Regions from separate parts of the Staphylococcus sp. GDY8P57P genome, predicted to be linked through region 4. Evidence: riboswitches for the same ligand, from Rfam matches in the RefSeq annotation. Region 4 holds a riboswitch; each other region holds the start of a gene.
The links. A riboswitch is a leader RNA that binds a small molecule or an ion and turns the genes downstream of it on or off. The one in region 4 is predicted to bind S-adenosylmethionine.
Positions count from the first base shown of each region.

Region 1: another riboswitch for S-adenosylmethionine. It lies ahead of metK (methionine adenosyltransferase); the one in region 4 lies ahead of metX (homoserine O-acetyltransferase MetX).
Region 2: another riboswitch for S-adenosylmethionine. It lies ahead of KA878_RS07205 (MetQ/NlpA family ABC transporter substrate-binding protein); the one in region 4 lies ahead of metX (homoserine O-acetyltransferase MetX).
Region 3: another riboswitch for S-adenosylmethionine. It lies ahead of KA878_RS02535 (methionine ABC transporter ATP-binding protein); the one in region 4 lies ahead of metX (homoserine O-acetyltransferase MetX).

Region 1 covers NZ_JAESLK010000004.1:11,862-16,803, forward strand. The annotation lists gene KA878_RS01695 (aldo/keto reductase) at 1-9, opposite strand, end outside; gene KA878_RS01700 (NERD domain-containing protein) at 229-1,137, opposite strand; gene metK (methionine adenosyltransferase) at 1,233-2,429, opposite strand; SAM riboswitch class I at 2,545-2,655, opposite strand; gene pckA (phosphoenolpyruvate carboxykinase (ATP)) at 2,821-4,413, shown strand; gene KA878_RS01715 (alpha/beta hydrolase family protein) at 4,475-4,942, opposite strand, start outside.
Region 2 covers NZ_JAESLK010000019.1:63,050-67,991, forward strand. The annotation lists gene KA878_RS07190 (putative glycoside hydrolase) at 127-1,452, shown strand; gene KA878_RS07195 (cell surface protein) at 1,513-2,139, opposite strand; gene KA878_RS07200 (hypothetical protein) at 2,337-2,762, opposite strand; SAM riboswitch class I at 2,910-3,016, shown strand; gene KA878_RS07205 (MetQ/NlpA family ABC transporter substrate-binding protein) at 3,128-3,943, shown strand; gene KA878_RS07210 (aspartate aminotransferase family protein) at 4,211-4,942, shown strand, end outside.
Region 3 covers NZ_JAESLK010000006.1:16,317-21,258, reverse strand. The annotation lists gene KA878_RS02550 (hypothetical protein) at 1-65, shown strand, start outside; gene KA878_RS02545 (MetQ/NlpA family ABC transporter substrate-binding protein) at 282-1,097, opposite strand; gene KA878_RS02540 (methionine ABC transporter permease) at 1,118-1,813, opposite strand; gene KA878_RS02535 (methionine ABC transporter ATP-binding protein) at 1,806-2,831, opposite strand; SAM riboswitch class I at 2,918-3,023, opposite strand; gene KA878_RS02530 (thioredoxin family protein) at 3,081-3,377, opposite strand; gene KA878_RS02525 (toprim domain-containing protein) at 3,370-3,756, opposite strand; gene gcvH (glycine cleavage system protein GcvH) at 3,947-4,327, opposite strand; gene KA878_RS02515 (arsenate reductase family protein) at 4,442-4,795, opposite strand; gene KA878_RS02510 (thioredoxin family protein) at 4,937-4,942, shown strand, end outside.
Region 4 covers NZ_JAESLK010000036.1:27,804-32,745, forward strand. The annotation lists gene serS (serine--tRNA ligase) at 1-475, shown strand, start outside; gene KA878_RS10890 (AzlC family ABC transporter permease) at 987-1,682, shown strand; gene KA878_RS10895 (AzlD domain-containing protein) at 1,679-2,008, shown strand; SAM riboswitch class I at 2,109-2,210, shown strand; gene metX (homoserine O-acetyltransferase MetX) at 2,280-3,248, shown strand; gene KA878_RS10905 (YybS family protein) at 3,371-4,297, shown strand; gene KA878_RS10910 (DHH family phosphoesterase) at 4,325-4,942, shown strand, end outside.

The DNA of each region.
Region 1 (4,942 bases), on a different contig from region 4:
TGTTTCCATTCACGGTACCCCTTTTCTTTAAAATATGTATTATCTTATTCCCTTATTTAAACCATTTAAAAACGGGAATGGAACAGAATTCTTTTTAAATTCGTCGCTCCACTCCCGCAAGAATAACAATAATCGAGAAGCGCTTAATTTAAGCGTCTTTTCAGTTCAATCAGTTACTGCGAATTTGCAAAGTAGCTGATTGATATGTTTGTTATATCAGATTAGAAATTAATTAAATGATTCAATTTTGTCCATAACATCTTGTAATTCATCCACATTATATTGAATACGTCCATGGAACACAAACTTATTGAAGAACTCATCTAATTGATCAGGTCCTACGAGTACTTTAACACTTGAACTTTGTGCATAATTTGAAATTGTGACGTCTCCATCATGTTTCGGATTGAAATATAAAATCGCTGTTGGCGTATATTTCGCACCCAACTGAGTTTGTAAATCTGACGCTAATTTCTCTATCGCAGCAAGCTGTTCAGAATAATTAACGAATGACAATGACGCTTTATCCTCATTTTGATCAAGTACTAACGTTTGTGGTGACTTAGCATCTAAATCTAACGTGTTAAAGATTTGTTCCATCATTGGTAATTCGTTAAATTGATTACCACTTATGCCTTGATATACATGTCCTTTTAATAATTGCGAATCTATAATATATAGACCAGTACGTGTAAGTACAAGGTGACTAATACGTTCAATATCATTAAACTCATTACTTGGAAGGAAGATATTTGCCATGATATGCATATCTTCAGGTCTGATACGTTTTTCTTTTACTAAACGCTCTCTAATACCAATTAAACGCATATCTGTCACATATTCACTTTTATTCTTAGAGAATAGTTTTAAGGCATCAATTTCACGGTCTTTACCGCTGACAGTTGCATCAAAATCTTCTTTTTGTTTAGTAACTTGCTTTTTATTTTGTATGCGCTCTTTTTCAAGTGCTTCGTCATGAGACGCTTTCATTTGTTTTTCTTTGAGATCATATTCTTCTTTTGTCTTTTGTTTAATATTATTTTTACTTTTAAGTGTAACTAAAAATAGAATTAAACAAATCGCTGCAACTACAATAGCTATGATTAAACCAATTTCAATTGGTCCAAGTGAATTCATTAAATCAACGCTCCTTTAATCTATCAGTATGTCTAATTATAATAGAAACAGTCCTTAATTTCGACAATTTCTTATAATATTATTTAAAGCGTTTATTAACTTTGAACAGCATCTTTTAATACGTTCACTTTGTCTAATTTTTCCCAAGGTAATAGTACATCAGTTCTACCAAAGTGACCATATGCTGCTGTTTGTTTATATATAGGATGTTTTAAATCTAACATTTTAATGATACCTGCTGGTCGTAAATCAAAGTTTGCTCTAACCGCTTCAACAAGTTGTGCTTCTGAAACTTTACCTGTCTTGAATGTATCGATTGAAATTGAAACTGGTTCAGCAACTCCAATTGCATATGCAAGTTGTACTTCACATTGATCTGCCAGTCCTGCAGCAACGATATTTTTCGCTACATATCTCGCTGCATAAGCTGCTGAGCGGTCTACTTTAGTTGGATCTTTACCACTGAAGCAACCACCACCGTGACGTGCATAACCACCATAAGTATCAACGATGATTTTACGTCCTGTTAACCCTGCATCGCCTTGTGGTCCACCGATAACAAATCTTCCTGTTGGATTGATAAAGAATTTAGTTTCACTATCAATTAAACCTTCTGGTACTGTTGGATAAATGACATGTTCTTTAATATCACTTTGGATTTGCTCTAATTCAACATCATCCGCATGTTGAGATGATACAACAATCGTATCAATACGTTTAGGTTTATCATCTTCATCGTATTCTACTGTAACTTGAACCTTACCATCAGGTCTTAAATAATCTAGAATACCATCTTTACGCACATCTGATAAACGCTTCGCTAATTGATGTGATAAAAAGATTGGTAACGGCATATATGTTTCTGTCTCATTAGTCGCATAACCAAACATTAAGCCTTGGTCACCCGCACCTGTAGCTTCAATTTCTTCTTCAGAAATATCATTTCTATATTCAAGTGCTTTGTCAACACCTTGCGCAATATCCGGTGACTGTTCATCGATTGCAGTTAATACTGCCATTGTTTGGTAATCATAGCCAAATTTAGCACGCGTATAGCCAATACCTTTAATTGTTTCTCGTACGACTTTGGGAATATCTACATAAGTAGAAGTTGATATTTCACCTGAAATGAGCGCCATTCCAGTTGTTACAGTTGTTTCACAAGCGACACGTGCATTGGGATCATCTTTCAAGATTTCATCTAAGATAGCATCAGACACTTGGTCAGCAATCTTGTCAGGATGTCCTTCTGTTACTGATTCTGAAGTAAATAAACGTTTATTGTAAGTCATGATTTGCTCCTTTTACCATTGTATTTACGAAAATTCTCTTTAAAATGTGAGCTCAAAAATAAAAGAGCCTTCTTCACTATTCAAGACAGAGAGAAGGCTCTTAAACGTCCATTCGCTCTTATCGTTCAGACGATTATATGTCTGCAAACGGTTTGGCACCTTTCTTTTAAAAAAGAGGTTGCTGGGTTTCATTGGGTCCATGTCCCTCCACCACTCAGGATAAGAGAATCCGTTAAGAACTATACTACCTAATTCACCAATTAATGTCAATTTTGTTTTTACATGTTTTTTTGTCTTTTCCAGGTGGAATAATTATGGCATTATGTTATACTATTTTCATGTAAAGGCTTACAATATTGAATTTCTATAACACACGCTGGAGGGATTGGGTATGTCAGTAGATACATACAGCGAAACACCTAAAATTAAAAAATTATTAGAAAAAGAAAGCTCTCTTTTTCAACTCTCAACAACTCAACTTTATTACAAAATAATGGGTAATAAAGAAGGAGAATTAACTGAACTTGGTGCGATTAATGCGAGCACTGGTAAATACACTGGACGTTCTCCAAAAGATAAATTTATCGTTACAGAACCTTCTTATAAAGATAATATTCATTGGGGAGATATTAACCAACCTATCGATGAAGAAACTTTCTTAAATCTTTACGCTAAAGTTTTAGACTATCTTGATACAAAAGATGAACTTTACGTTTTTAATGGCTATGCAGGTAGTGACAAAGATACACAATTGAAACTTACAGTTATTAACGAACTTGCATGGCACAACCTTTTTGCACAAAATATGTTTATTCGCCCAGATTCTAAAGAAGAAGCAAGTAATATTAAACCTAATTTCACTATTGTTTCTGCACCTCATTTTAAAGCTGACCCTGAAGTTGATGGTACTAAATCAGAAACATTTGTTATCATTTCATTCAAACATAAAACGATTTTAATTGGTGGTACTGAATATGCTGGCGAAATGAAAAAAGGTATCTTCTCAGTAATGAACTATTTACTACCAATGCAAGACATTATGAGTATGCATTGTTCTGCTAACGTTGGAGATAAAGGGGACGTTGCTTTATTCTTCGGATTATCAGGTACAGGTAAAACAACGTTATCTGCAGCACCAGATAGAAAATTAATTGGTGATGATGAGCATGGTTGGAATAAAAATGGTATTTTCAACATCGAAGGTGGTTGTTACGCTAAAGCAATCAATCTTTCTAAAGAAAAAGAACCGCAAATTTATAACGCGATTCAATACGGCACTATTCTTGAAAATACTGTAGTTAACGAGCGTGGCGCCGTTGACTTTGATGATAATTCATATACTGAGAATACCCGTGCAGCTTATCCAATTCATCACATTGATAACATTGTTCTACCATCTAAAGCAGCTCATCCTAATACAATCATTTTCTTAACAGCTGACGCATTCGGTGTATTACCACCAATTGCTAAATTAACTAAATCACAAGCGATGTACCACTTCTTAAGCGGCTTTACATCTAAATTAGCTGGAACTGAGCGTGGCGTTACAGAGCCTGAACCTTCATTCTCTACATGTTTTGGTGCACCATTCTTACCACTTAATCCTATTAAGTATGCAGATTTACTAGGTGAACTTATTGATAAACATGACGTTGATGTATACTTAGTTAACACTGGCTGGACAGGTGGTAAATACGGTGTAGGTAGACGTATCAGCTTACATTACACTCGCTATATGGTAGATCAAGCGATTAAAGGTAAATTGAAAAACGCTAAATTTACTAAAGATGAAAAATTCGGTTTAAGCATTCCTACAGAAATGGAAGACGTACCTAAAACAATACTCAACCCAATTAATGCTTGGAGTGATTCAGACAAATATCGCGCTCAAGCCGACGACTTAATTAAACGTTTTGAAGAAAACTTCAAAAAATTCGGTCCAGAAGTTGAAGAAATTGCTAATACAGGTGGCTTTAATAAATAATTAAATGGTCACATTCAAAAGGCAACGTACTTGGTAAAATTAACCAAGGTACGTTGCCTTTTTATTTACCCTCACATTTCGACATCCAATGATGTACATAGTTAAGTGCTTTTTTCATAGCTGGTGGTCTAGGCACATGACCTTCATCTATTTGATAAAACGTATCAAAGTCGACACCTTTAGAACTCAATTGCTTCTCTAAATAATAAGCATGGTGAATACCTACCTGTTTATCTTTACCCCCATGTACAATTAGGATTGGCGGACTATGCGCATCAATTAATTTTATAGCATCTCTTTTGTCATAGGCGTCTTTATGTTTATCAGGATGACCAACCATACGACGTAACATGCCACGTAAATCAACACGTTCCTCATACATTAAATGCATATCAGAAACCCCACCCCAGATAATATAACTATCTACCGGATAATCTTGATAAGTTAAGAGACCTTGTATTCCCCCTCTTGAGAATCCAATCATATGTACATAAGCATTTGGATATCGTTGTTTAAGTATTCTAATAAG
Region 2 (4,942 bases), on a different contig from region 4:
AAAATATGCTATTCTAAAGGAAAGTTAGGTTCTCTTATTTAGGATAATGAAACTCTTTAAATCGCTTACTATTCTAAATAATGAGAACCTAATTATACATATAAAGCATATTCGGAGGCTAAGGGAATGAAAAAAAACAAATTATTTGCTGTATTAACAACAAGTGCTTTGTTACTCGCTGCGTGTAGTAATGGAGATCATTCATCTAGTAGCGGACAAAAAGGGGACAGCCAGAAGAACGAACAGACAAACAGTCAAAGTGAAAAATTAAAACAGAATAATGATAAGAACAACAATGAGAATAAGGTTGACTATCCTAAGGATGGTGTCAAAGGGATTTATGTAACAAGTAATTCAACACAAGGCGATAAAATCGATGAGTTAATCAAATTTATTAAAGATTCCAATTTAAATACTATGGTTATCGATGTTAAAGATGATGAAGGTAACATAACAATGAATCTTAACACTGGCAACAAGCAAGTGGATAAAAACACATTAGACATTGTTGATGGTAAGAAATTACTGAAAAAATTGCATGATAACAACATTTATCCAATTGCGCGTATTGTTACATTTAAAGATTCTAAACTAGCGAAAGAACATCCGGAGTGGTCATTTAAAGAAAGTGATGGTTCAGTTTGGACAAATGGTAAAGGTGATAGCTTCGTTAACCCATTTATGAAAGAAGTTTGGGACTACGACATTGATGTAGCCAAAGCGGCAGCTAAAGCCGGTTTCCAAGATATTCAATTTGACTACGTGCGTTTCCCAGAAGGCTTTGAAAATGAAGCAGACAGTCTAACTTATAGTAAAGGTGACTATAAAAATAGCAAGTTAAGTTCTGGCGATCAACGTGTGGATACCATTACGAAATTCTTAGAACACGCTAATAAAGAGTTGAAACCGATGGGTGTTAATATATCTGCGGACGTATTTGGCTATTCTGCATTAGTTAAAAATGCACCTGGTATTGGTCAAAGTTTCCCTAAAATATCTGAAAATGTAGACGCAATTTCATCAATGATTTACCCATCACATTGGAGCAATGGTGACTTTGGTTTACAAGCGCCAGATACAGAACCATATAAAACAGTGAATCGATATATTCAAAAAGAAAATAACTTATTAGATTCACTTGGTAAGAAAAAACCAATTTCACGTCCATGGATTCAAGACTTTACAGCATCATACTTAGGCGATGGTAATTATATTGATTATGATGCGAAAGCTGTATCTGAACAAGTTCAGGCATTAAAAGATAATGGTGTAAATGAGTTCTTACTATGGAATGCCGGCAACGAATACACTGAAGATGCGAACTATAATCCTAAAAAAGGTAGCGCGAAAGAACGTGACCCTGAAGGTGTAGAACAAGACACAAAGCAGAAAGAGAAGCAAGACGACAATAAGAAAGATGATGACAACGAAAATAATAATAGCACTCAATAATGTTAAAAAGGGAGAGAGACAGAATTCTTTTAAATTCTGTCTCTCTCCCTTAGTAATATCTTAGTCAATGTTCTTATGCGTTTGTTTCGCTACGAATATGCTCCCCAATAATAAGCAAAGACCACCTAATAGTTGAGTGGATTGTTCATGATGCGATTGACCTGTTTCTGGTAAAGATGATTGCGTCGTCGTATGCTGGTTTTCTTGCTTTTGATCTGATTGAGACGAAGGTACTTCATTAGATTTAACGTTACCAACATAGTAAGTATTTAATTCACGTGCACAATCTACGGAATTGACTTTTGACGCTGCTTTTTGTCGGTCATCTAATTCAGCGGCATTCGCAATACCGTGTTCAACATATGTTTCTCCACTTTGAAGTCGATTGAAGTTACTGTATCTATCATTTTTATATTCGACTTGGCCATTTTTATAAACTTTATAGACACCTATACCAGCATTTGCCTTATTGTGGCTTTCAATTTTGAAATAGTCCCCTTTATCAATTGCTTTGTCAAAGTTTTGTAAATCTGGATTACCACCACTATTTGATAATGCTTCCGAAGCAATTTCTTGTGCATTGTCTTTCGTCACTACATCAGTTGCGAGTGCATGTTGTCCGTTAAAAGCAGATAATATTACCGTACTTGTTAAAAGTGTTGACGCAAATAGAGAAACCTTCACCACAATGAAAACCCCATTTCATTATTTATCTTTTACAACGTTAGTGTAACACTCAGATTTAATTAAAATAGGGGATTAAAGTAAACCATATTGAAACTTTAAATTAGCTTAAAGAACGGCGTATTTGTAAAGTTAAATTTACAATAGTGATGTTTTAATGACTATAAGCGATTGTTTATATAACATGCATAGTTATCAACTTACCATTTCTTTTTAGAAAAATAAGGAATCGACCATGCCATCAGTAAAGTGAATATCAAGTGTGCGACCATCCATAAGGCATACGCTACCCAATTAAATTGGAACAGTGAACGTTCAGCCAACGTAATAAGTAATGGGTATAAGATTAGAAAAATAATCATTAATAAGAGATAACTTAATTTGTATAAAGGTTTGAATAACAGATAAATGATTAGAAACGTTATGTAAATACAAAATCCAATAATGATATGAATTAAAAGTTCTAAAATAAGTGGTGTCTTATTAGGATCTGCGATGAAATCAATGTTGATTAATAGCAAAGTAAGGTGTGTCGTATGCATCACCACATCCATGACAAACATGATAAGTAATAATAAAATACTAATGAACAATGCACTAAGTAAGTGATAGCTGTAACGAAACATAATCATCAACCCTTCGAATGTGTTTAACAAGCTATTCCCTACAGTAAAACAACTTACACATTTTAAAAATTTAGAATATTTAAAAAATGATATTGACCCAAGCTTGATCCAATGCTAATATAATATCAATTCAATAAAACTTGTTAACTCTTATCAAGAGTGGTGGAGGGATGTGCCCTGAGAAGCCCAGCAACCGTCGTGTAACGAAATGGTGCTAATTCACATAAAGTAGACAATACTTTAAGAGATGAGAGAAAGTGTATCGATACTTTCTCTTAAATAATAGAAAGTATTTTTTTATGTCTTCTAACTATTTAAGAGTTGAAGTGTAGTTGAATCATTTTAAAAAAGAGGTGTCGATATACATGAGAAAATGGTTAAGTATGATCAGTATTTTAGTTTTAATTATCGTGTTAGCAGGATGTAGCAAAGATAAAGAGGATGATAAGAAAATCACAGTTGCTGCTTCACCTGCACCCCATGGAGATGTGTTGAAGAAAGCTAAAGAACAATTAAAGAAAAAAGGTTATGATCTAGAAGTTAAAGAGGTTAATGATTATAAAGTACCAAATAAATTATTAGATAAAGGCGATGTAGATGCTAACTTCTTCCAACACGTACCGTATCTAAAAGCTGAGAAGAAAAGTCATGGCTATAAAATAGAAGAATTAGGTAAAGTATTTACAACGCCAATGGGTGTCTATAGTAAAAAATATAAACATTTGAAAGATATTCCTGAAGGATCAACAATCTATGTTTCAAATAACCCTGCAGAGGAAGGACGATTTTTATCTTTCTTTGTAGATGAAGGTCTGATTAAGTTGAAAAAAGGTGTCAAAATTGAAGACGCCAAGTTTGAAGATATTGCAGAAAATAAAAAGAATTTAAAATTTAATCATCAGCAAGGGGCTGAGTTTTTACCTAAAACATATAAAAACGGTGAAGGTGCAGCAGTTATTATGAATTCTAACTATGCCATCGATAATGGTTTAAAACCGTCTAAAGATGCAATTGTAATGGAAGGTAAATCATCACCATTTGCCAACATTATCGCAGTTCAAGAAGGACATAAAAATGATAAGAAGTTCCAAGAATTATTAAAAGTCATGCAATCTAAAGAAATTAAAGACTATATTAAAAAAGAATATGGAGACGATGTCATTCCTTACGAAAGTAAATAATCCTATATCTTTATTGGGGGAGTGGGACGACGAATTTAAAAAGAATTCTGTCCCACTCCCTCATTTTTTTAATAAATATGTATCATCAAAAAAACTAAAAATAGCAAATTATAATTATTTTTGATTATTCAGAAAATATTTACAAATCTGACAATTATTAGTAAGATATTGAATATTATCAATGAAACATTGTTTATTAAGATGGCCGGAGACTTTTCAAAGAGAGGGATGTAAAAGGGATGGTCGATTATGGGAGGATGAGTCAATATGAGTAAAGCAGAGGAATTAATACAAGAAGATGGGAAGTACTTTGCGGCATCAGGAAGAATTAAATATTACCCATTAGCCATTGATCATGGTTACGGTGCGACACTCGTAGATGTGGATGGTAAAGAATACATTGATTTATTAGCAAGCGCGAGCTCGCAAAATGTAGGGCATGCACCTAAACCGGTAATTGAAGCGATTCAGAAACAAGCTGAGAAATTGATTCATTATACACCTGCATATATGTATCATGAACCAGCAGTGAAATTATCTAAGAAACTATGTGATATTGCGCCAGGTGATTATGAAAAACGTGTGACGTTTGGATTGAGTGGATCTGACGCCAATGATGGCATTATTAAATTTGTAAGAGCGTATACTGGTCGACCGTATATCATTAGTTTTACAAATGCATATCATGGTTCAACATTTGGGTCACTATCGATGTCAGCCATTAGCTTAAATATGCGCAAGCATTATGGTCCTTTATTAAATGGCTTTTATCATATTCCATTTCCAGATAAGTATAGAGGTATGTATGAACAACCTAATCCTAATACAGTAGAAGCGTATCTTGCACCACTTAAAGAAATGTTCGCCAAATATGTGCCAGCAGAAGAAGTTGCATGTATTGTCGTAGAAACGATTCAAGGTGATGGTGGTTTGCTAGAGCCAGTAGACGGTTACTTTGAGGCGTTAGAAGCATTATGTCGTGAACATGGCATTTTAATT
Region 3 (4,942 bases), on a different contig from region 4:
ACTATACAATGGGATCTGGCGGACAAGGTGTCGGCATACTGTATAAAGATAGAAAATCTTTCTAAATTAAAGGAGTGGACAGAATTCTTTTAAAATTCGTCGTCCACTCCTAGCTTGCTTTACTTGAAGCATTTCTTAATGAAATTCTCTTTGGTAGGGCTCCGCATCCTCAAGGTTGACTAGAACTGAAAAAGTTTAATTTAAGCGCTTTTTCAGTTCAGTCAGCTACTATGAATTTGCAAAATAGCATCATTATATTATTGATGTCCTAGCCTCTATGCTTACTTCGCTGGTACAACTGCACCTTTGTATTTATCTTTAATGAAGTCTTGAATCTCTTTAGATTGTAATACTTCCATTAAAGCTTTGATTTTTTCATCATCCTTATGTCCTTTTTGAACTGCAATTAAGTTTGCGTATGGGTTGTTGTTTGCTTTTTCAACAGCAATTGAATCTTTTTGTGGACTTAATCCTTGATCAATTGCATAGTTAGAGTTGATGATTGCAGCATCTACATCTTCGTTTTGATAGATTTTTGGAAGATATTCTGCTGATTGTTTACTGTTAAATTTAATGTCTTTTTTATTTTCAGTGATATCTTCGAATTTAGCATCTTCGATTTTTACACCTTTTTTGATTTTAATTAATCCTTCATCAACAAAGAATTTTAAGAAACGACCTTGCTCTGCTGGGTTATTTGAAACATATACTGTTGCACCTTTAGGAAGGTCTTTTAAACTTTTATATTTTTTAGAGTAAACAGCCATTGGTTCTAAGTGAACTTTACCTGCATCTTCAATTTTGTATCCTTTTTCTTTACTTTCAGTTTTTAAGTAAGGTACGTGTTGGAAATAGTTCGCGTCTAGTTCACCTTTATCTAACAATTTGTTTGGTGTTGTGTAATCGTTAATTGTTTTAATTTCTAGATCATAGCCCTTCTCTTTAAGTAAAGGTTTCGCTTTTTCTAGAATTTCAGCGTGTGGTGCTGGAGATGCACCTACAACGATTTTCTTATCTTTGTCACCACTACCATTGCCACAAGCTGCTAAAACGACAGTTAATGTTAGTACTAAAATTAAGCTTAAAAGTTTTTTCATTAAATCATTCCTCTTTTCTTTTAGCGTTTGTCAATTTTATTTGTAATCCAATCCCCAATAAATTGGATTATAAATACGATAATTAAAATAAATACAGTTGAAACTAAAATGACATCATTTTGGTTACGCGTAAATCCTGTTAAGTAAGCTAAGTTACCTAAACCACCTGCACCAATAACACCTGCAATTGCAGTAGATCCAACTAATGCGATTGCTGTTACGGTAATACCTGAAACGAGTGCTGGCATTGCTTCTGGTAATAGTACTTTACGAACAACCGTCCAAGTACTTGCTCCCATTGACCAAGCCGCTTCTATAACACCTTTATCTATCTCTTTAAAAGCAATTTCAACTAATCTTGCATAGAATGGCGCTGCGCCGATGACTAATGCTGGTAAAGCACCCGTTGGACCACTGATTGTTCCGAGTAAGACACTTGTAAATGGAATTAATAACAAGATTAAGATGATAAATGGAATTGCTCGGAACAGGTTAACTATAAATGAAACGATACTATAAAAGACTCTAGCACCTTTCGAATTACTCTTGGCTGATAGAAATAAAAGTACACCTAAAATCAAACCAAAAATAAATGCGAAAATCGTCGACACAATAGTCATATAAAGCGTTTCATAAATGGCTTGCCATACTTCTGGCCACTGGACGTTAGGCATTGTAATCATCTCTTTAAAAATATCACCGTATGATTTATCCATGCTTAACCACCTCCACATTTACATGTTGCTGATGTAAATCTTCTTTAAATGTCTCAAATTCTGTTTCAGCAATATGTGGTATGTGAACCACTAAGAAGCCTACTGCACCGCCACGTGTGTTTTTAATATTTGCCTCAAGAATATTGATATCAATGTTATGTGTTTTACTTATGTACGAAACAACGGGTTCTGTCGTATTATCACCATTGAAATTAAGTCTAACGATATAAGCATCTGAATCTAACGGTTCAAGATGTTGGATAGATTCTTCAAAATCATCATCTAAATCATCTTTCACGAAGCGTTTAGTCACTTCGTGTTGTGGATTTTCAAATACTTGCGTTACTTTACCTTGCTCTATCACACGTCCGCTTTCCATAACTGCTACTTCATCACAAACACGTCTGATAACGTGCATTTCATGTGTGATGATCACAATTGTAAGATTTTCGCGCGCTTTAATCTTTAACAGTAAGTCTAATATTTCATCTGTTGTTTGTGGGTCTAATGCACTAGTAGCTTCGTCACATAATAGAACATCTGGTGCGTTTGCCAAAGCTCGTGCGATGCCGACTCTTTGTTTCTGACCACCTGATAATTCAGAAGGATAAGCATTTTCTCGTCCCTTCAAACCAACAAGATCAATTAATTCTCGTGCTCTTTCAATTGCTTTACCTTTAGAGTATCCTGCAATTTCTAACGGGAACATAATATTGCGAAGTACCGTTCTTGACCATAATAAGTTAAAGTGTTGGAATACCATACTTACTTTTTGACGTTTTTTTCTTAATTCTGCTTTTGAAAGTTTGTTAATATTATCGCCATCTATAATAATATCGCCAGATGTAGGCGCTTCTAGATTATTGAACATTCTAATTAACGTACTTTTACCAGCACCAGAGAATCCGATAACTCCAAAAATAGAGCCCGTTTCTATATTTAAGTTAACGTGATCAACTGCTAGTACATCCTTATCTTTTGTGTGATAGCGTTTAACAACTTGATTTAACTCAATCACGTTTAGTGCCTCCTTAAAATTCATTATGTAATTAAAAAAATGCTTTCTCACTTTAGATTAAGTTGAGAAAGCATTGATTCATCTTTCTCTCATCTTCTAAAGTAATTAACTTTATGTGAATTGGCACCATTTCTAATATTAGACGGTTGCCGGGCTTCATAGGGCACATCCCTCCACCTCTCTTGATAAGAGTTTTCGCACTATTTAATTAATTTATATCCTACCATTGCACTATAATTTCGTCAACAATTATTTTAATTTTTCTAACAAATAAGGTACAGATTGAAATGCATAAATTCTATCTACCTCTATGTCCTTATTCATAACAATTAGAACAGGTACTGACATAATTTTGTTACGTTCACTATATTTAGGATGGTAATTCAAATCGATTTTTTTAACGGGTAAATGTAGTATTTCATTCGCAATATCGAGCATTCGCTCAGACATTTTACATGTACCACACATCGGTGTGTATCCGAAAATGAGGTGTTTATCTTTATTAAAATTCTCACTAATATCTTCAATTTCTATAGATTTACTCATGCATGATTACTAACCTTTCAGTCGTTAAATTGGGAATTAGACGTTTTTCTTTACGTACTGTAAAGCCATGTTTACTCAATACATGCGCAAGATAGTTCTTGGGACATCTAGCAACTTCACAATATGTTTTATCAACATAAATGTGTTCACATTCACTAAGATGACGTTTAAACCACTTTCTTATCTTTTCACCTTCGTCATCTGAATCTGCTAGCACAAAGACTTGCTTGTCATATAATGTTTCAATCATGTCATCTAATTTATCAATACTCATTGTACCATGCGTACAAATAATATTGATAGGTTCAGCGATGACTTGTTGTACTCTCTTCTTATCAGATTTGCCTTCAACAATTATAACTTTATTTAAAATTGCCATGTTAATCCACCTTCTAAGTCGATAATAAACAATCAGTTACTTCTTCACAGAACGCGCATACCTTAAACATCATTTACAATTACTTAACAATGTACGCAATTATAGACGCCATACCAAACTGAGATGATTACTTTATAGATAAAAAGACAAAATAAAAACTCCATGATCGCAATCAAGGAGTTTAAATTAATTATTCACCAATCATTTCTTTATATTGATCAGCTGATAATAATTCATCTAATTGACTTTCATCGCTAAGTTCAACTTTAACCATCCATGCTTTCTCATATGGTGATTCGTTAACAAACTCAGGACTATCTTCTAATTCTTCATTTGATTCTACAACTTTACCAGATACTGGCGCATATAATTCAGAAACAGTTTTAACTGATTCTACACTACCAAAAGTATCCCCTTCGTTGATTTCATCATCAACTTCTGGTAATTCAACAAATACGATGTCACCTAATTCGCCTTGTGCGTATTCAGTGATACCAATTGTTACTGTGTTGCCTTCAACTTTTACCCATTCATGTTCTTTTGAATATTTTAATTCGCTCGGTACTGCCACGAGAATCCCCTCCTAAAAATAATTACAATTTAATGATGCCATACAGTAAGGTTTCATTCAACTATTAAAGTAAAAGTTACAATAATTTATATAAATAAAATTTGTAATTTTAAACTATAACCAAATTTCTTTGTATTGATCTTCTTTAAATCCTAATGTGATGTTTTCTCCAGAAATAGCTAGTGGTCGTTTAACTAACATGCCATCAGAAGCTAATAGATTTAATTTTTCATCAGTAGATAAATCTTTTAATTTATCTTTTAAACCTAATTCTCTATATTTTGCACCATGCGTATTAAATAGTTTATTAACTTCTACACCTGTTTTATCGATAATATCTTCAAACTCTTTTTTAGTTGGTGTGTGTTGTACAATGTCAATCGGTTCATAACTTACGCCATGCGCATCTAAAAATTTTGCTGCTTTTTTACAAGTTGTGCAATTTGAATATTGATAAAATTTAATCATTCAGATGTAACCTCCTATTTCGTCTTATTTTAAATATATCAGATAATCTATGTAAACGCTCTATATTTTAAGCTTAATTTTTCATTTAAAGTAAATTATTCGTTATAATACATTTAGTATTAATTAAAAGGAGCGTTTATTATGCAA
Region 4 (4,942 bases):
CACAAGAGGTTTAATCCGTTTACACCAATTTGACAAAGTTGAAATGGTACGTATCGAAAAACCAGAAGATTCTTGGGATGCATTAGAAGATATGACACAAAATGCGGAAGCAATTCTTGAAGAATTAGGTTTACCTTACCGTCGTGTTATCTTATGTACTGGCGATATTGGTTTCAGTGCAAGTAAAACATATGACTTAGAAGTTTGGTTACCAAGTTATGACAACTATAAAGAAATCAGTTCTTGCTCAAACTGTACTGATTTCCAAGCGCGTCGTGCTAACATCCGCTTCAAACGTGATGCAGCTTCTAAACCAGAATTAGCACATACATTAAATGGTAGTGGTCTTGCAGTAGGTCGTACATTTGCAGCAATCGTTGAAAACTACCAAAATGCAGATGGCTCAATTACAATTCCTGAAGCATTAGTACCATTCATGGGTGGTAAAACTGAAATCCGTCCAGTTAACGACTAATTCGATTATTAGTTAGCTTATAACGTTAATTTATAGAGTACGGAATAAGCGATAATATACTAAAGCTACAGTGCAAATTCGCAGTAGCTGACTGAGCTGAGAAGGTGTTTATATAACACTTTTTCAGCTCTCTTTTTATGGTGTTAAACCAATATGAATGTCATAAACAAAGTGAATAGGTGGCAGGAATGCTGCAATGAAACTACATTGAATTGTGGTCTATGATGTCTTGAATATACAATCAATCATGTTAAAAATTCACTTTTTCTTAATAAAGTGATGAAGTAAAAAGGATGGATTTAGACTACTTTCAGAGGTGTAATATACGCTTTGTTGTCAAAAAATAGACACATTAGATATACCTTTAAATCAGTAGTTCTAAGTATTCTGTTAGTCTAACATCACACAACTCTATGTCTAACGTTGTTGCCACTCTAGCATCCGTATATTAGACTAAAATTATTAATAAAATACTGTTCTAAAATATTAAGCATAAAGGGAGGTTACAAAGATGACATCACATGTGACGTTTAAGCAAGGCGTTAAAGAATGTATACCTACTTTGTTAGGATACGTTGGGATTGGTTTATCGTTTGGCATTGTAGCTGCGTCACAACATTTTAGTATCATTGAAATACTATTATTATGTTTACTTGTCTATGCTGGCGCAGCACAATTTATTATTTGTGCACTCGTTGCTACAGGCACACCGATTTCTGCTATTGTTCTTACAACATTGATTGTCAATTCACGTTTCTTCCTATTATCAATGACGTTAGCACCCAATTATAAAGACTATGGTATTTGGAATCGTCTAGGTCTGTCTTCAATTTTGACAGATGAAACATTTGGCGTCGCTATCACACCGCATTTAAAAGGGGAGAAGATAAACGATCGGTGGTTACATGGCTTAAATTTAACCGCATATGCATTTTGGGCACTAGCCAGTATTGTTGGTGCATTACTTGGTAAATATATCTCTAATCCAGACATGTTGGGTCTCGATTTTGCGATTACAGCAATGTTTATCTTTTTAACCATGGCACAATTTGAGTCAATCACATCATCTAAACTACGCATATACCTTGTACTTATCGTATTTGTTATCGTGATGATGCTCAGCTTAAGTTGGTTTATGCCATCATACGTTGCAATTCTGATTGCATCGATGCTAGCAGCAACATTAGGGGTGGTGATGGATAAATGACAACATCTTGGCATATGTTTATCTTAATCGTGTTATGTGGACTTGTAACGTTAATCATTCGAGTAGTTCCATTCTTAATGATTTCACGTATTCAACTCTCAGAAACGGTAATTAAATGGCTATCATTTATTCCAATTACATTATTTACAGCACTGATATTAGATGGCATTATCGTACAACAGGAAGGTGTAGCAGGATACACCCTTAATATTCCGTTTATTCTTGTGACGATTCCAACGGTGTTTATTGCACTTTTCACGCGTAGTCTGACTACAACCATTCTAGTAGGTATTGTGCTGATTGCAGGCCTACGTTTTTTCTTTTAGAAAAGGCAGAACCCAATAGCTAACGATTGAAGTTAGCTATACAATTAGATACAATAAATTCAAATTACAATTTGAATAAGTAAATGAATAGAGATAATAGAACTTATTAAGAGAAGTGGAGGGACACGGCCCTAAGAAACTTCAGCAACCGGCGATGCATACGCACGGTGCTACGACCAACGAGATACTCGAATGATAAGTAATAGAGACGAATCGCCTCATACTTTGAAGAGTATAGGCGATTTTTTTAGTATTCAAAGGAGGTAACCGCATGACCAATTACACGGTAGAAACATTAAATTTAGGACCTTTTACAACTGAATCAGGCGAAATGATTAAAAACTTACAATTGCGTTATGAACATGTGGGCTATGCGGGGCAACCACTCGTTGTGGTCTGCCATGCGCTTACTGGTAATCATTTAACATATGGCACAGATGATGCGCCTGGTTGGTGGCGTGAAATCATAGATGGCGGTTATATGCCGATTTATGATTATCAATTTCTTACGTTCAATGTCATCGGTAGCCCCTTTGGTTCAAGTTCTCCTTTAACTGATCCTAATTTTCCGGAGCATTTAACGTTGAGGGATATTGTGAAAGCAATTGAAATGGGGATTCAAGCGCTTGGTTTCAACAAGATTAATATTTTAATTGGTGGTAGTTTAGGTGGTATGCAAGTTATGGAACTGCTCTACAACCATCAATTTCAAGTGGATAAGGCGGTTATTCTAGCGGCTACGGATAAAACATCATCGTATAGTCGTGCGTTCAACGAAATTGCACGTGAGGCGATTCATCTTGGCGGCAAAGAAGGCCTTAGTATTGCCCGACAATTAGGATTTCTAACGTATCGGTCATCTAAAAGTTATGATCAACGCTTTTCACCCGACGAAGTTGTAAGCTATCAACGACATCAAGGTAATAAATTTAAAGAAACTTATGATTTATCCTGCTACCTGACAATGTTAAATGTATTAGATAGTCATAATGTTGACCGTGGACGTACAAATGTGGATGATGTTTATCAATCATTAGATACAAAGGTTTTAACTATGGGCTTCACGGATGATTTATTATATCCAGATGATCAAGTGAGAGCAGTAGGGGAGCGTTTTAAATATCATCGCCATTTCTTCGTTCCAGATAATGTAGGTCATGATGGCTTTTTATTAAATTTCAATGACTGGGCACCGAACTTATATCATTTTCTTAAAGTAACGAACTTCAAACGAAAATAGATGAAGCGGGTAAGTTAGAATATAGAAGAAAACACGCAATGATGGAATCGTATATTACTCAATCTTCACAATTTGTTTTAATTTTGCTTAGAGGTTAAAATAGAGGTTATAGTCAAAAAAGTATAGGAGTGGCGAATGTGTTTTCAAAAGTACATCCTAAAGCAACAATTATAGGAACAATTGCACTTGTTATGGTTGCTTTAGTTACGTATGTATTACCAATACTAGGGCTGATTCTATGTTTATTCGCTACGATTCCAGGCATTATTTTATGGAATAAATCTATTCCATCATTTGGAATTGGAGCGCTAATCACAGTTATTCTTACCACATTATTGGGTAATACATTTGTATTAAGTGCCATGATTTTAGTTTTAATGCTTAGCTTTATTATTGGCCAATTATTGAAAGAACGTGCCTCTAAAGAACGCATCTTATTTATAGCTACAACATATTTAAGTATATTTACTTTAGTCGCATTTATGCTATTACAAACGTTTAAAAAGATACCTAGCGCTACGACATTAATTAAGCCTTTCAAAGATGCAATGCACAATGCGGTTGTAACGACAGGCGTAGAATCAGATTATAAAACGATTCTTGAAGAAGGGTTCCGTCAAATGGCAGTCCAACTTCCAAGTTTTATAATCGTTATAGTCTTTATTTTAGTCTTAATTAACATAATTATTACATTTCCAATTCTTCGTAAATTTAAAGTAGCTACACCAATTTTTAAACCATTATTTGCTTGGCAGCTTAACCGTTCATTACTTTGGGTTTATATGGTTGTTTTATTATGCGTAATGTTCGCAACAGGGCCAAGTACTTTCCAAAGCATCGTATTAAATTTCGAAGTTGTGTTATCATTACTGATGTATATCCAAGGATTGAGTTTAATTCATTTCTTTGGTAAAGCAAAACGTATTCCAAATGTTGTAACGATATTGCTGATGGTTGTGGGGACAATTATTACACCAGCAACACATATCATTGCATTACTTGGTGTACTTGATTTAGGAATTAATTTAAAACGAATGATTAAAAAATGACTTTAAAAAGTGAATAGAGGTGGAATAATGAACCGTCAATCCACTAAGAAGGCATTACTCATACCATTTATTTTAATGGTACTTACTTCAATTGCACTTGTCGTAGTATGGTTTATCTTTAAACCATTAGTTGCGACCATTGCAGCAGCTATTTTAGTCGTGATGATTATTATTGGCATTGTATTAGTAAGACAGGCCTTGTTGAAAATGGATAATTATGTGGATAATTTAAGTGGTCATATCTCGGCTGGAAGCAATAGGGCAATTAAACGATTGCCAATTGGCATGGTCGTTCTTGATGCTGATGATCATATTGAATGGATTAACCAGTACATGTCTGAACACTTAGAAACGAATGTCATCTCAGAACCAGTCAATGAAGTTTTTCCGAATATTTTAAAGCAGTTGGAAAAGGTGCAAGAAGTCGAAATCGAACATGGCCAATATCATTACCATGTACGTCATTCTGAAGAGGAAAATTGTCTATATTTCTTTGATATCACAGATGAAGTGCATACCAATGAACTATATGAAGAATCAAAACCGATTATTGCAACATTATTCTTAGATAACTATGATGAAATCACGCAAAATATGAACGACACACAACGTTCTGAAATCAACTCAATGGTAACACGAGTGATT